Regions from separate parts of the Mesorhizobium sp. M0189 genome, predicted to be linked through region 3. Evidence: predicted binding sites of a transcription regulator. Region 3 holds the regulator's gene; each other region holds the start of a gene.

Region 1 (4,289 bases), on a different contig from region 3:
GGCAAGCGCCTGCAAAGCCTCGCCTTGGTAGTCGCTCTCGAATTTCGCTGCACGGGCGCGGCTGTAGCCGAAGCGGCCATAGTAGGCCGGATCGCCGAGCACCACAGCGAGCGTCTCGCCGGCGGCTTTCAGGCGGATATGAGCCTCTCGGACCAGGGCACCGCCGATGCCGGTGCCGTGGAACGACGGCTCGACTGCCAGCGGCGCCAGCGCGACTGCCGGGAAGCTCTTGCCGCCATTCTGCACGAAGAGCCGTGAAAACAGGATATGGCCGACCACTTGCCCGTCTTCGTCCGCCACCAGTTCGACGACGGCATCACCGCCGGTGACCAGCGCGTCGACCAGTCCGGCCTCCGCCTGCTGGCCGAATGCGTGTTCTTCGACAAGGCGGATCGCCTCGCGGTCCCGCGGCGTCGCCGCGCGTATGGACATCATGCTCATGACAATTTCATCCCTTTTTCGAGCTTGGCCCCGCGCAGAAACTCCTGCGCGGCAATGGGCCTTCCGCCCGCACGTTGAACTTCGACCAGCCTGATCGCGCCTGACCCGCAGGCAACCGTCAGCCGGTCATCGAGAATTCCTCCCGGTTCGCCGGCGCCTTGCGAGAGCGTCGAGCGAAGCAGTTTCAGCCGTTCCATGCGGCCGCCGATTTCGGCCTCGCACCATGCACCGGGAAAGGGCGACAGGCCGCGAATCTGGTTGTGCACGTCGCCGGCAGGTCGCAGCCAGTCTATGCGAGTCTCCGATTTATCGATCTTCTTGGCGTAGGTCACCCCCACCTCCGCCTGTGTGGTAAATGTCAGCGTATTCCGCTCGAGCCGTTCGAGCGCTTGCACCATCAGCGCAGCACCCAGGATCATCAGCCGGTCGTGCAGATCGCCGGCCGTCATGTCGGGTCCAATGGCGCATTTTTCAACCATTGCCACAGGCCCGGTGTCGAGGCCTTCCTCCATCCGCATCACCATCATGCCCGTCTCGGTATCGCCGGCCATGATGGCGCGCTGGATAGGGGCAGCGCCGCGCCAGCGCGGCAATAGCGATGCGTGGCCATTGAGGCAACCGAGCCGCGGCGCCTCGAGAATAGGTTTGGGCAGAAGCAGCCCGTAGGCGACGACCACGGCGACATCGGCGCGCAAGGTGCGGAACGCCTGCTGCTCCGCCTCGCTCTTCAGCGACACCGGCGACCGCACCTCGATGCCAAGCCGCTCCGCCTCACGCTGCACCGGCGACGGCGTCAGCTCGAGCCCGCGCCGGCCTGCGGCGCGCGGCGGCTGCGTGTAGACGGCTGCCAATTCATGCCCTGCCCCGGCGATCGCTCGCAGCGTCTGCACGGAGAATTCGGGCGTACCCATCAAGATGACACGCAGGGGCATTCGTCGACCCCTATCCCACCATCTTGCCCGGCGCCTTGTCCCTGGCGAGCTTCTTGAATTTCTTCACCACCATGTCGCGCTTCAGCTTGGAGATGTGGTCGATGAACAGCACGCCGTTTAGGTGGTCGATCTCATGCTGCAGGCAGGTCGCCATCAGCCCCTCGGCCTCGATCTCCTGCAGCTTGCCGTCGCGATCGAGATACTTCACCCGCACCGCTGCCGGACGCTCGACCTCGGCATAGTAATCCGGGATCGACAGGCAGCCTTCCTCGTAGACCGAACGCTGGTCGGAGCTGTCGAGGATTTCGGGATTGATGAAGACGTGCGGTGCCGGCGTCTCGTCCTCCTTGGCGAGGTCGATCACCAGCAAGCGCAAGGGTTCGCCGACCTGGATCGCCGCGAGGCCGATGCCGGGCGCGTCATACATGGTGTCCAGCATGTCGCCGGCCAGTTTACGCAAATCACCGTCGACACGCTCGACCGGTTTTGAAACCTGACGCAGGACGGGATCGGGGAGGATGATAAGCGGCTTGATCGACATGGCGTCTCACCTAAGACCTCGCAGGAAAAGCGTCAACCGGGACGCCTTCTGGTCGTTCACGTTTTGATCTGTGCCGCCAGACCGAATCATCTATGCTGTCGGCATGAACGATCTGGCCACCATCCTGTCCGAACCTGTCGCCCGCCTCGGCGCCACCACGATCACGCTCGGCCATGCCCTGGGTTTCGGCGCAATGCTGTTCCTCGGCCTGTTCGTGGCGCTCGTCATTGCGCTCTGGCGATCGGCCAAGGCGCGTGCAATGGCGACCGCCGAAGCCGCCGACCACGCCCGCGACGCCGAGGTGCGGATGGCCGGCATCTTGGCAAGCCAGGCGGAAATGCAGGGCCGTATGGGCGCTATCGCCGAAGTGTTCGGGGCGCGTCAGGCCGAACTGACCCAGTCGATCGGCCAGCGCCTCGACGCCATGACCGGCCGCCTCGGCCAGACCATGACCGAGCAGACGAGATCGACGCATGAGAGCCTCGCCAAGCTGCAGGAGCGGCTGGCGGTCATCGATATCGCGCAAGGCAACATCCAGTCGCTGGCCGGCCAGGTCGTGCAATTGCAGGCGATCCTTTCCAACAAGCAGACGCGCGGCGCCTTCGGCCAGTCGCGTATGGAAGCCATCGTCGCCGACGGATTGCCCCACGGCGCCTATGAATTCCAGGCGACCTTGTCGAATGGCAGCCGGCCCGACTGCCTGGTGAAGATGCCGAACGGCGCACCGTCGCTTGCCATCGATGCAAAGTTTCCACTCGAGGCCTGGAATGCCATCCGTGCCGCCGAAGGCGCCGACCTGCAGAAGTCCGCCGCTCAGGCTTTCCGCCGCGACATCGAGGTGCATGTCCGGGATATTTCCGAAAAATACCTGATCCAGGGCGAGACGCAGGACACTGCCTTCATGTTCGTGCCCTCGGAATCGGTGTTCGCCGAAATCCACGAGAATTTCGAGGCCGTTGTCCAAAAGGCGCATCGATCGCGGATCGTCATCGTCTCGCCATCGCTTTTGATGCTGTCGATCCAGGTCATCCAGGCGATCCTCAAGGATGCCCGTATGCGCGAGCAGGCGCACCTGATCCAGGGCGAGGTCATCCGGCTGATGGAAGACGTCTCTCGGCTCGACGAGCGGGTGCGCAAATTGCAGACGCATTTCGGTCAATCGGCCAAGGATATCGAGGACATCCTCGTCTCGACATCGAAGGTGACCAGGCGCGGACAAAAGATCGAGGCGCTGGAGTTTGGCGTGCAGCCGGCGGAGGACACCGCTGGGTCGAATGGCAGCGGAGCAAAAGCGGAAAGCAGCGCGCGTGTTGCCGATTCGAAAACCGGGCAGCTGAGGCTAAGGGTCGTCGAAGGCGACGATTGAGAGCTACGCCGGAACCGGAGCCGAGGCTTCGCCCGGTCTGGCGCTACTGCTCCTCGATGATGGTTGTGCCTTCGAATTCCGGCAGCCAATGCAGCGCCGAGCGATGCCAGATCTGCTTTCTCGGCACCAGTTGATCGCGCTGCCATGCCGTGCCGACCCTGATGCCGTAAACCTTCGGTCCCGCGCCCGCCGACGTGGCGTAGAGATGCGAGCCGCACTCACCGCAAAATGCCTGAGCGCGCTTGGCACCACTCGAACCGGTCTTGATGTAGATTTTCGGCGCGCCCTTGGTGATCGTGTAATTGTCCTCGGACGCCGGCACGGTGACGCGAAAGGCCGTTCCGGTTAGCTTCTGACAATCGATGCAGTGACAAATGGTGGTCTTTTCCGGATCGACCTCGGCCTCGTAAGTAATGGCGCCGCAATGACACCCGCCGTCGATTTTCATCTTCGTTCCTCCTGGAGCTTTTGCGCGCAATCATAACCGGGACTGCCCGATGGCGCAGCCATTTTCCTCAGGCCGGCTCCCCTCCGGACGCCGCCAAGGCCTTGCTCCGCCGTTCCCAGGTGCCGGTGGTCTGCGGCTTGACGAACAGGCGCGTGACCTCCGGCATCTCCGCCTTCAGCCGTGTCTCGAGGCGTTCGACGCAGGTCTCTATCTCGGGCGCCGACAAGTGGTCCTCGAACTCGATGCTCAGAGCGGCGACGATCTCCTGAGGCCCCATATGGAGCGTCAGTACGCCATTTGCCCGCCGCACCGCCGGGTCCTGCTGGACAATGGCCAGCACTTTCATTTGCACCTCGGGCGAGGCCGGCTCGCCGAGCAGCAGGCTCTTGCTTTCGCGGGCCAGGAAGATCGCGGTCGCGCCCAGGATCAGCGCGATGCCGATCGACGCGGCGCCGTCGAGCTTCGGCATGTCCAGCAGTTCCGCCGCCAATATGCCGGCGAAGGCGACAACGAGGCCGAGAAGTGCCGCGCTGTCCTCGAAGAGTACGGTGTAGACACTCG
Region 2 (4,289 bases), on a different contig from region 3:
GCGACTTCATCTCGTCGGCGATGTCGCGACGGTTGATGAGGCCGAAATGCTCGACGAGCTGGAAAGCGATGCCGCGGCCGATGCCGGTGATCTGCTCGGCATTCTTGAGATCGACCAGCGGCTTCAGCAGGGATTCGATCTGGAAATTGACGAAGCGCTCGGCGCGCGCCGCAACCTTGTCGCGGGCCGGGCCGGTGAGTTGCTCGTCGGCGAGCAGAACGAGACGCGGCTTCAAAGCGTCTTCGCCAGCGACCAGCGTGCCGATCGGCGCGCCGATCCAGCGCAGCGTGCCATCCGAACCCAGCGCGATGTCGCCATTGGCCGAGGCGCCGAAGCGTTCGGCCCGCGCCTCGAACTCGGCGGCAAGCGCCTTCTGCGCCGCCGCCCGCACCGCCTTGGCGTCCTCGCCGCCGGCGCTCTGGTCGGCGGTGAAGCGGAAACCCTGCAACTCGCCGACGTGATGGCCTTCGACGAGGACGGTTCCGGTTGGGCTGATTTCGGCTTCAGGCATCGTGTTTTCTCTAAGGCGCCGCATGAGGACGGAAGTCCTGCGGTCTACAAAACGTTTCGTCAACCGCTCATGCAGCGCATCCGACAATCTGTCTTCGATTTCGCGCGTCTTTTCCTGCCAGTGTGCCCGATCGGCCAGCCAGCCGGGCCGGTTGGAAACGAAGGTCCATGTGCGGATCTGGGCAATCCTGTGCGATAGCGTGTCGATATCGCCTTCAGTGGTGTCGGCGCGGCGCACCTGCTCGGCCATGTAGTTCTCGTCGACATGGCCGTGCCTGGCAAGGTCCATGTAGATGGAGGCGATCAAGTCGGCGTGCTGGGCCGGCGCGATCTTCCTGTAGTCGGGCAGCGCGCAGGCTTCCCACAGCAGCGCCACCCGCCTGGCGTCGGTGGTGAGTGCCCGGATGTCCTCGTCGCGCGACAGATGCTCGAGCGCCTGCGCGTCCACGGCCGGCAGTGCGCGCGTCAGGCCTTCGACCGGGGCGTTGGTCTCGATCGAGCGCTTCAGCGCATCGAGGTTGGCGAAATCGAAATGCGCGGTACGCCACTGCAGCACTTTCACCGGATCGAAATCATGCGCCTCGATCTTCTTGACCAATTCCTCATCCAGCGGATCGACCTGGCCGGTGACGCCGAAGGTGCCGTCGCGCAGATGCCGGCCGGCACGGCCGGCAATCTGGCCGAGCTCGGCCGCGGTCAGGTTGCGGTACTGGTAGCCGTCGAATTTTCGATTCTGGGCGAAAGCGACGTGGTCGAGGTCGAGGTTGAGGCCCATGCCGATGGCGTCGGTGGCGACGAGGTAGTCGACATCGCCCGACTGGAACAGCGCCACCTGGGCGTTGCGGGTGCGCGGGCTGAGCGCGCCGAGCACGACGGCGGCACCGCCCTGCTGGCGGCGGATCAGCTCGGCGATGGCATAGACCTCGTCGGCCGAGAAGGCGACGATCGCGGTGCGCCGCGGCAGGCGGGTCAGCTTCTTCGAGCCGGCATAGGCAAGATGCGACAGCCGTGGCCGGGTCACCACCGACACGCCCCGCAGCAGGCGCTGCAGAATGCCGTGCATGGTGGCCGCACCCAGCAGCAGCGTCTCCTGGCGGCCGCGCAGATGCAGGATGCGATCGGTGAAGATGTGGCCGCGTTCGAGATCGCCAGCGAGCTGGACCTCGTCGATGGCAACGAAGGCGGCGTCGGTCTCGCGCGGCATCGCTTCCACCGTGCAGACCGAGTATTTCGCGCCCGCCGGCTGGATCTTTTCCTCGCCGGTGATGAGCGCAACCTTATGGGCGCCGACCTTCTCGCAGACGCGCGTATAGACCTCGCGGGCAAGCAGCCTGAGCGGTAGGCCGATGACGCCGCTCTCATGCGCCACCATGCGTTCGATGGCGAGATGGGTCTTGCCGGTATTGGTCGGGCCGAGCACGGCCGTCACGTCTCGACCCGACAGGATCAGCGGTTCAGTGTGTTTCGGATGGATGTTCATCGGCCTGGAAATAAGGCTCTCTGCCTCGCATTGTCGGGAGCGCGCCCATATTGGCCGCGTATGACAGGCGACACATAGGGATTTCGGGCGCGAAGCGAAAGCGGAATGTGCCGAGGGCAGGCTGATTGGTCGGTTCGAAGCCAGAAATCTGTTCCCGATTAACAGTTGGAACGAGTCTGGAACGAATCAGCGACGAATCACTGACTCGCGCTGATTCAGGTTTTGTTCACGGCTACATCTGGGATTTCTGCCGGCGAGTCTCACCACATGCTGAATCACAGAAACTGGCCCGATTCATGCAGGCGGCATTCAAACGAGCACCACCGTTAACCTTTGCCGGTGAATGATCGTGGCCGGCCAATCTGCTTCGCCCAACATTATGAAATTATTGATGTTTCCTAATGCGCTTTAATCATTTCGAGGGTGTTTTCGGCTCTCGCCGTTAACGTTCCGCTCAAAGCCGGAACGAATCGGCGACGAATCAGCGATAGGCAAAGTTTCTTGGTTTGTTCACCGCAACATGTTGTGTTGTGAACAGCTTTTCCACCGAGAATCCACAGGCTGCCGGGCAGTTTTTGCACAGGCTGCGCAGCGGCCGTTAACCTTTGCGTGCCGGATTGGGGCAGCGTGCTGAATCGAGATCTTGCAACGGGAAGACCGCTATAGAAACGGGCCGTTTTGCAGGCCCGTTCGTCCAAGCGCGTATCTATCTCAACGTAAAGATAAACGGTCAGGCGATGTACTGCCCGCCATTGGCTGATATGGTCGAGCCGGTGATGAACCCGGCATCGTCGGAAGCGAGGAAGACGACGCAGCGCGCGATCTCCTCCGGCTCGCCGAGACGGCCGACCGGGATCTGCGGAAGGACACGCTCGTTGAGCACCTTCTCGTCCATCGCTTTGACCATCTCGGTGGCGATGTAGCCGGGGCAGATGACGTTGACGGTGATGCCGGCGCGCGCGCCTTCCTGGGCCAACGCCTTGGTGAAGCCGATATCGCCGGCCTTCGAGGCCGAATAATTGACCTGGCCGACCTGCCCTTTCTGGCCATTGATCGAGGAGATGGTGATGACGCGGCCGAATTTGCGGTCGCGCATGCCGCCCCACAACGGATGCGTCATGTTGAAGACGCCGGAAAGGTTGGTGTCGAGGACCTCTTTCCATTGCTCGCGCGTCATCTTGTGGAACATCGCGTCGCGCGTGATGCCTGCATTGTTGACCAGCACCGATACGGGACCGAGATCGGCCTCTACCTGTTTGATGCCGGCAGCGCAGGCCTCGTAGTCGGCAACCGACCATTTGTAGACCGGGATGCCGGTCGCTGCCTTGAACTTTGCTGCCGCTTCCTCATTGCCGGCGTAGTTTGCGGCAACCGAATAGCCGGCGCTTTTCAAGGCGACCGATATCGCCGCGCCGATGCCGCGCGACCCGCCTGTGACGATTGCAACCTTTGTCATGTGTCCTCCCGGGAAATGCAGATGAGTGAGCGTTGAAGCGGTAGGGTTTGCCCTCTTTTCCCTACTCGCTTTGCGCCAGTATCCTATTCGTATCGCTTATCTCATCACAATGCTTCCACGCACATGGCAACGCCCATGCCGCCGCCGATGCACAGCGTGGCAAGACCTTTCTTGGCACTTCTGCGACGCATTTCGTAGACCAGCGTGTTGAAGATGCGGGCGCCCGAGGCGCCGACCGGATGGCCGATGGCGATGGCGCCGCCATTGACGTTGACGATGGACGGGTCCCAGCCCATGTCCTTGTTGACGGCGCAGGCCTGCGCGGCGAAGGCCTCGTTGGCTTCGACCAGATCGAGGTCGCCGACCGACCAGCCGGCCTTGGCCAGCGCCTTGCGCGAGGAGGGGATCGGTCCCGTCCCCATGATCTGCGGGTCAACGCCGGCGGTCGCCCAGGAAACGATACGCACCAGCGGCGTGATGCCGCGCCTTGCGGCTTCCGCTTCGGTCATCAGCACCACGGCGGCGGCGCCGTCATTGATGCCGGAAGCATTGGCTGCTGTCACCGTGCCGTCTTTGTCGAAGGCGGGCTTGAGCTTGGTCATGGCGTCGATCGTCGCGCCATGGCGGATGTACTCGTCCTGGTCGACTATCGTGTCGCCCTTCCTGCCCTTGACTGTGAAGGCAACGATCTCGTCGTTGAATTTTCCGCCTTTCTGCGCAGCCTCGGCCTTGTTCTGGGAAGCCAGTGCGAACTGGTCCTGGTCGTCGCGGGTGATTTGGAACTGGCGGGCGACGTTCTCCGCCGTGTTGCCCATATGATAACCATAGAAGGCATCGGTCAGG
Region 3 (4,289 bases):
CATCGTGCGCCTACGCCGGCGTTTCCGCCTCCCGTCACCGTCCCGTATCCGCAACGGCGTAACCTCGGCGGTCGGCCTGGAGCTCGACCGTGGGGTCGCCTTCCTGCTGGTGCCGGTGTTCCTCGCATGCGGGGTGATCGTATATTTTGCGCTGGCGGTGGAGCCGGCCTTTCCACAGCCGATCGCAATCGTCGCCTTGGCAGCCCTCTGTGCCGTCGCCTCGCGGTCGTGGCCCAGAACCCGCCTGTGCTTCATGGCGGCGTTGCTCTGCGCGCTTGGCGTGCTTGCCGCCAAGGTCGAGACCTGGCGTGTCGGAACGCATATGCTCGGTTCCGAAATCTCGACGCGCCTCACGGGTCGCGTCGTATCGTTCGAGCCCATGGCGAGCGGCCGCATCAGGCTGACGATCGATGTGATCTCAACCGCCAGGCCGACACTGCGCTACATGCCGGAACGGGTCCGCGTTTCGGCGATGAAAATACCGGCTGAGCTGACCGCCGGTTCCGAGATCGCCGGCTATGTGCGGCTGCTGCCGCCGACCGGGCCGGTGCGGCCCGACAGCTATGATTTCTCCTTCGACAGCTATTTTGCCGGTATCGGCGGCAGCGGCTTTTTTCTCGGCAATCCGAAAGTCGTGTCGTCGGGCAGCATGCCGTTTGCCGCGCGGCTTTCTTCCGCGATCGAAGACGCGCGCGAATCCATCGCCGACCATATCCGCAGCCGCATCGGCGGCGCCGAGGGCGAGATTGCTGCTGCGCTGATCGTCGGCGTGCGCGCCGGCATTCCCGAGGAGATCAACGAAGCGATGCGGCGTACCGGCATCTACCACATCATCTCCATCTCGGGGCTGCATATGGCGTTGGTCGCCGGCACCATTATGGCGCTGCTGCGCGGCGCCTTTGCGCTGTTTCCCGATTTCTCATCGCGACGGCCGGTCAAGAAATACGCGGCGGCCGCCGCGCTTTTTTCGATTGCGGCCTACCTCGTCTTTTCCGGCATTGTGGTGGCGGCCGAACGCAGCTTCATCATGTTGGCGGTGATGCTTATCGCCGTGCTGTTCGACCGGGCCGCGCTCACCATGCGCAACCTGGCGATCTCGGCCATCGCGGTCATTCTGGTGTCGCCGCACGAGGTGGTCGGTCCGAGCTTCCAGATGTCCTTCGCCGCGACGGCGGCCCTTGTCGGCGCCTATGCAGGCTGGTCCGATTACCGCGCCGGCGGGGCCACCACGCCGCCGCCCCGGCGGTCGCCGCTACGCTTTGCCACTAGAAAGGTACTGATGGGCATGGGCGGCCTGGCGATGACCTCGATCATTGCAGGGAGCGCCACGGCGCTTTTCGCCATATGGCATTTCCAGCGCGTGGCGCCGCTCAGCCTGTTCGCCAATCTGGCCATCATGCCTATCGTCTCACTGGTCGTCATGCCCTTCGCCGTCCTCAGTGCGCTGGCGATGCCGTTCGGCGCGGATGGGCCTTTCCTCTACGTGATGGGCAAGGGGCTGACGGCGATGATCGCCCTGTCCGGGTGGATCTCCGAGCGCTCGCCGATCGATGCGGTCGGGCTGATTTCGCTGAGATCTGTCCTTTTGGTGACGATCGCCCTCGTCATTGCCAGCATGGCGACGACCTGGTTGCGGCTCGTGGCCCTTCCTTTTGCGCTCGCCGGCTTGCTAACGACAACGCAGACGCGCGTACCCGATGTATTGATCTCGGAGGACGCACGGCTCGTCGCGCTGCCGATCGGCAGCGGTGAACTCGCGGTCAACCGGGCACGCCCGAATGAGTTCACCATCGACAACTGGAAACGCGCGCTCACATCAGAGGCTATCGTCGCGCCGGAAACACCTGGAAAGAACGATCCGCAATTCGACATTGCCGATCCGGCCGACTTACCGCCGGGCATGCCGTTCATTTGCACGGACGGTCTCTGCCTTGCCAGGCATCCATCCGGCGCGATCATCGCGCTAGCCAATGACCGCGATACTGCACGGCCAGCCTGCGCCTTTGCCAGCTTGATCGTCATCGACGACGCCACCGCCCATAATCCCTGCTACTACGACCGGCTGGTCCTCGTCGTCACCAAACGGCAACTGGCGCGCGCGGGAAGTGCGGCCGTCTATTTCGATCCACAAGCGGCAACACGCGCCGAAATCCGCTTCGCCGTCGAAAAATCATACCGGCCCTGGCACGTGCAGCGGAAATTTTCACGCGCGGCGCGGGGCATGCCGCCATACCGCAGAGCCGACAAGCCAAAAGCCGGCGCCAAGGGCGCAGCTCAGTAGCGGCGGATCAGCCCAACGAGCTTGCCCTGCACCTTGACCCTGTCTGGTCCGAAGATGCGCGTCTCGTAGGCCGGATTGGCGGCTTCCAGGGCGATCGAGGCGCCCTTGCGGCGGAACCGCTTCAGCGTCGCTTCTTCCTCGTCGACCAGTGCCACCACGATCTCACCGGGGCTCGCCGTATCGGCATTGCGGATGATCACCGTGTCGCCGTCGAAAATGCCAGCCTCGATCATCGAATCGCCTTTGACCTCGAGCGCATAATGCTCGCCGCCCATGATCATGTCCGGCGGCACCGAGATCGAATGCGTCTGGTGCTGGATGGCATCGATCGGCACACCAGCGGCGATGCGGCCCATCACCGGGATAGACACGGCGGCGACGACATCGTCGTCATTGCCGGCTGCAGGGACGCGCGACGATGTCGGCTTGCCTTGCCGAGGACCTTGCCCAAGACTGCCCTGGATGACACTCGGCGAGAACTTGCGTGCCGCATTGAGGCCGGGGGCGATCGAATCGGGCAGGCGCAGCACCTCCAGCGCACGGGCCCTGTTGGGCAAACGGCGAATGAAGCCGCGCTCCTCCAGCGCCGTAATCAGCCGGTGGATTCCCGATTTGGAAGCCAGGTCGAGCGCTTCCTTCATCTCGTCGAAGGAGGGCGGGATACCGCTTTCCTTCAGCCTTTCGTGGATGAACATAAGCAGTTCGTGTTGTTTGCGTGTCAGCATAGCGACCCCCAACAGAATCAGAAAAACAAACCCAGAACAAACACTATCTGTTCCAGTTGTGTTCCGCAACTGTTTAAAGTTTAATGAATGTGTTAGGGCTCGGGTAACGATACCACTCGCCAAACCGGGACGCTGCATTTTCACCGCCGCGGGCCTCATCGCCTTGATTCTGCTTTCGTTTGCGGCCTCTGGGTTTCCAGAAGGCGGCACTGGTATCGGCCGTCAGCCGGCAAAGGGGCACGGAATTGAAGCCGTATCGACTGTGCGGTTTGGTCAATGCACCGTGAACGAAACGAACTCAAAACGCCAACCTTGGGTTGGCTTGGCTCCTGGTTTCCACCGCATGGTCAGGCAACTTGTCGCCGGTGGAGCCTTGCTGCGCGATACCAGGTAATGGAGAACCGCTCGTGACCGATGGATGCCGTCGATGCGTGTCCGGCGTTGCGGTGAATCTTGGGGAGCAGACAAATCATGACAGGAATTCCCGATCTCGTGGCCATAAGGGCGATGGATGCTGCAGATCCGCTGCGCGCGATGCGCGACCGCTTTGTGCTGCCGCAAGGAGTGATCTATCTCGACGGCAATTCGCTAGGGGCCGCTTCGCGTGCCGCTTTCGATGAATTGAGCAAGGCAGTGACCGAAGAATGGGCGCATGATCTCATCCGCGCCTGGAACACGGCCGGCTGGTTCAACATGCCGCTCGAACTTGGCGACCAGCTCGGGCGCCTGATCGGTGCCGCGGCCGGCCAGACGGTGGTCTGCGACACGACATCGGTCAACATCTACAAGCTGCTGCACGCCGCCATGGCCATGCGGCCGGAGCGGCAGGTCATCGTCGCCGAGGGCGACAGTTTTCCGACAGACCTCTACATGGCTGAGGGTGTGGTTTCGACGCGAAAAGATACGCTGCTGCGCCTCTCGGGGGTCGACGCGCCGAGCATCGAAGAGCTGATCGACGAACGCACCGCCGTGGTGCTGGTCAACCACGTCAACTACAAGTCGGGCGAACTGCGCGACATGCCGGCGCTGACGCGCAGGGCCCAGGAAGCCGGGGCGATGATCGTCTGGGATCTCTGCCACACCGCCGGTGCGATGCCAGTCGAGCTCGACACGGCAAACGCCGATTTTGCCGTTGGCTGCACCTACAAATATCTGAATGGCGGACCGGGCGCGCCTGCCTTCATCTATGCGGCTGAGCGGCATCTTGCCGACATCCAGCAGCCGCTCACCGGCTGGTGGGGCCATGCACGGCCCTTCGCCTTCGAGCCAGGCTATGCGGCCGG

What was found. The regulator LexA, encoded in region 3, represses DNA repair genes until DNA is damaged. The targets are predictions, from matches to a motif close to TGTTCNNNNTGTGTTCNG.
Region 1: the regulator LexA is predicted to act here: its motif matches at 1,968-1,985, upstream of NKJ09_RS10145 (DNA recombination protein RmuC).
Region 2: the regulator LexA is predicted to act here: its motif matches at 2,157-2,174, upstream of NKJ09_RS07480 (helicase-related protein).

The regions. Positions count from the first base shown of each region.
Region 1 covers NZ_JAMYSW010000004.1:356,994-361,282, forward strand. The annotation lists gene NKJ09_RS10130 (GNAT family N-acetyltransferase) at 1-441, opposite strand, end outside; gene fmt (methionyl-tRNA formyltransferase) at 438-1,367, opposite strand; gene def (peptide deformylase) at 1,384-1,914, opposite strand; gene NKJ09_RS10145 (DNA recombination protein RmuC) at 2,018-3,280, shown strand; gene NKJ09_RS10150 (GFA family protein) at 3,324-3,728, opposite strand; gene NKJ09_RS10155 (cation diffusion facilitator family transporter) at 3,796-4,289, opposite strand, start outside.
Region 2 covers NZ_JAMYSW010000003.1:357,024-361,312, forward strand. The annotation lists gene NKJ09_RS07480 (helicase-related protein) at 1-1,990, opposite strand, end outside; gene NKJ09_RS07485 (hypothetical protein) at 2,389-2,688, opposite strand; gene phbB (acetoacetyl-CoA reductase) at 2,721-3,446, opposite strand; gene NKJ09_RS07495 (acetyl-CoA C-acetyltransferase) at 3,551-4,289, opposite strand, start outside.
Region 3 covers NZ_JAMYSW010000001.1:454,590-458,878, forward strand. The annotation lists gene NKJ09_RS02185 (ComEC/Rec2 family competence protein) at 1-2,281, shown strand, start outside; gene lexA (transcriptional repressor LexA) at 2,275-3,006, opposite strand; gene kynU (kynureninase) at 3,478-4,289, shown strand, end outside.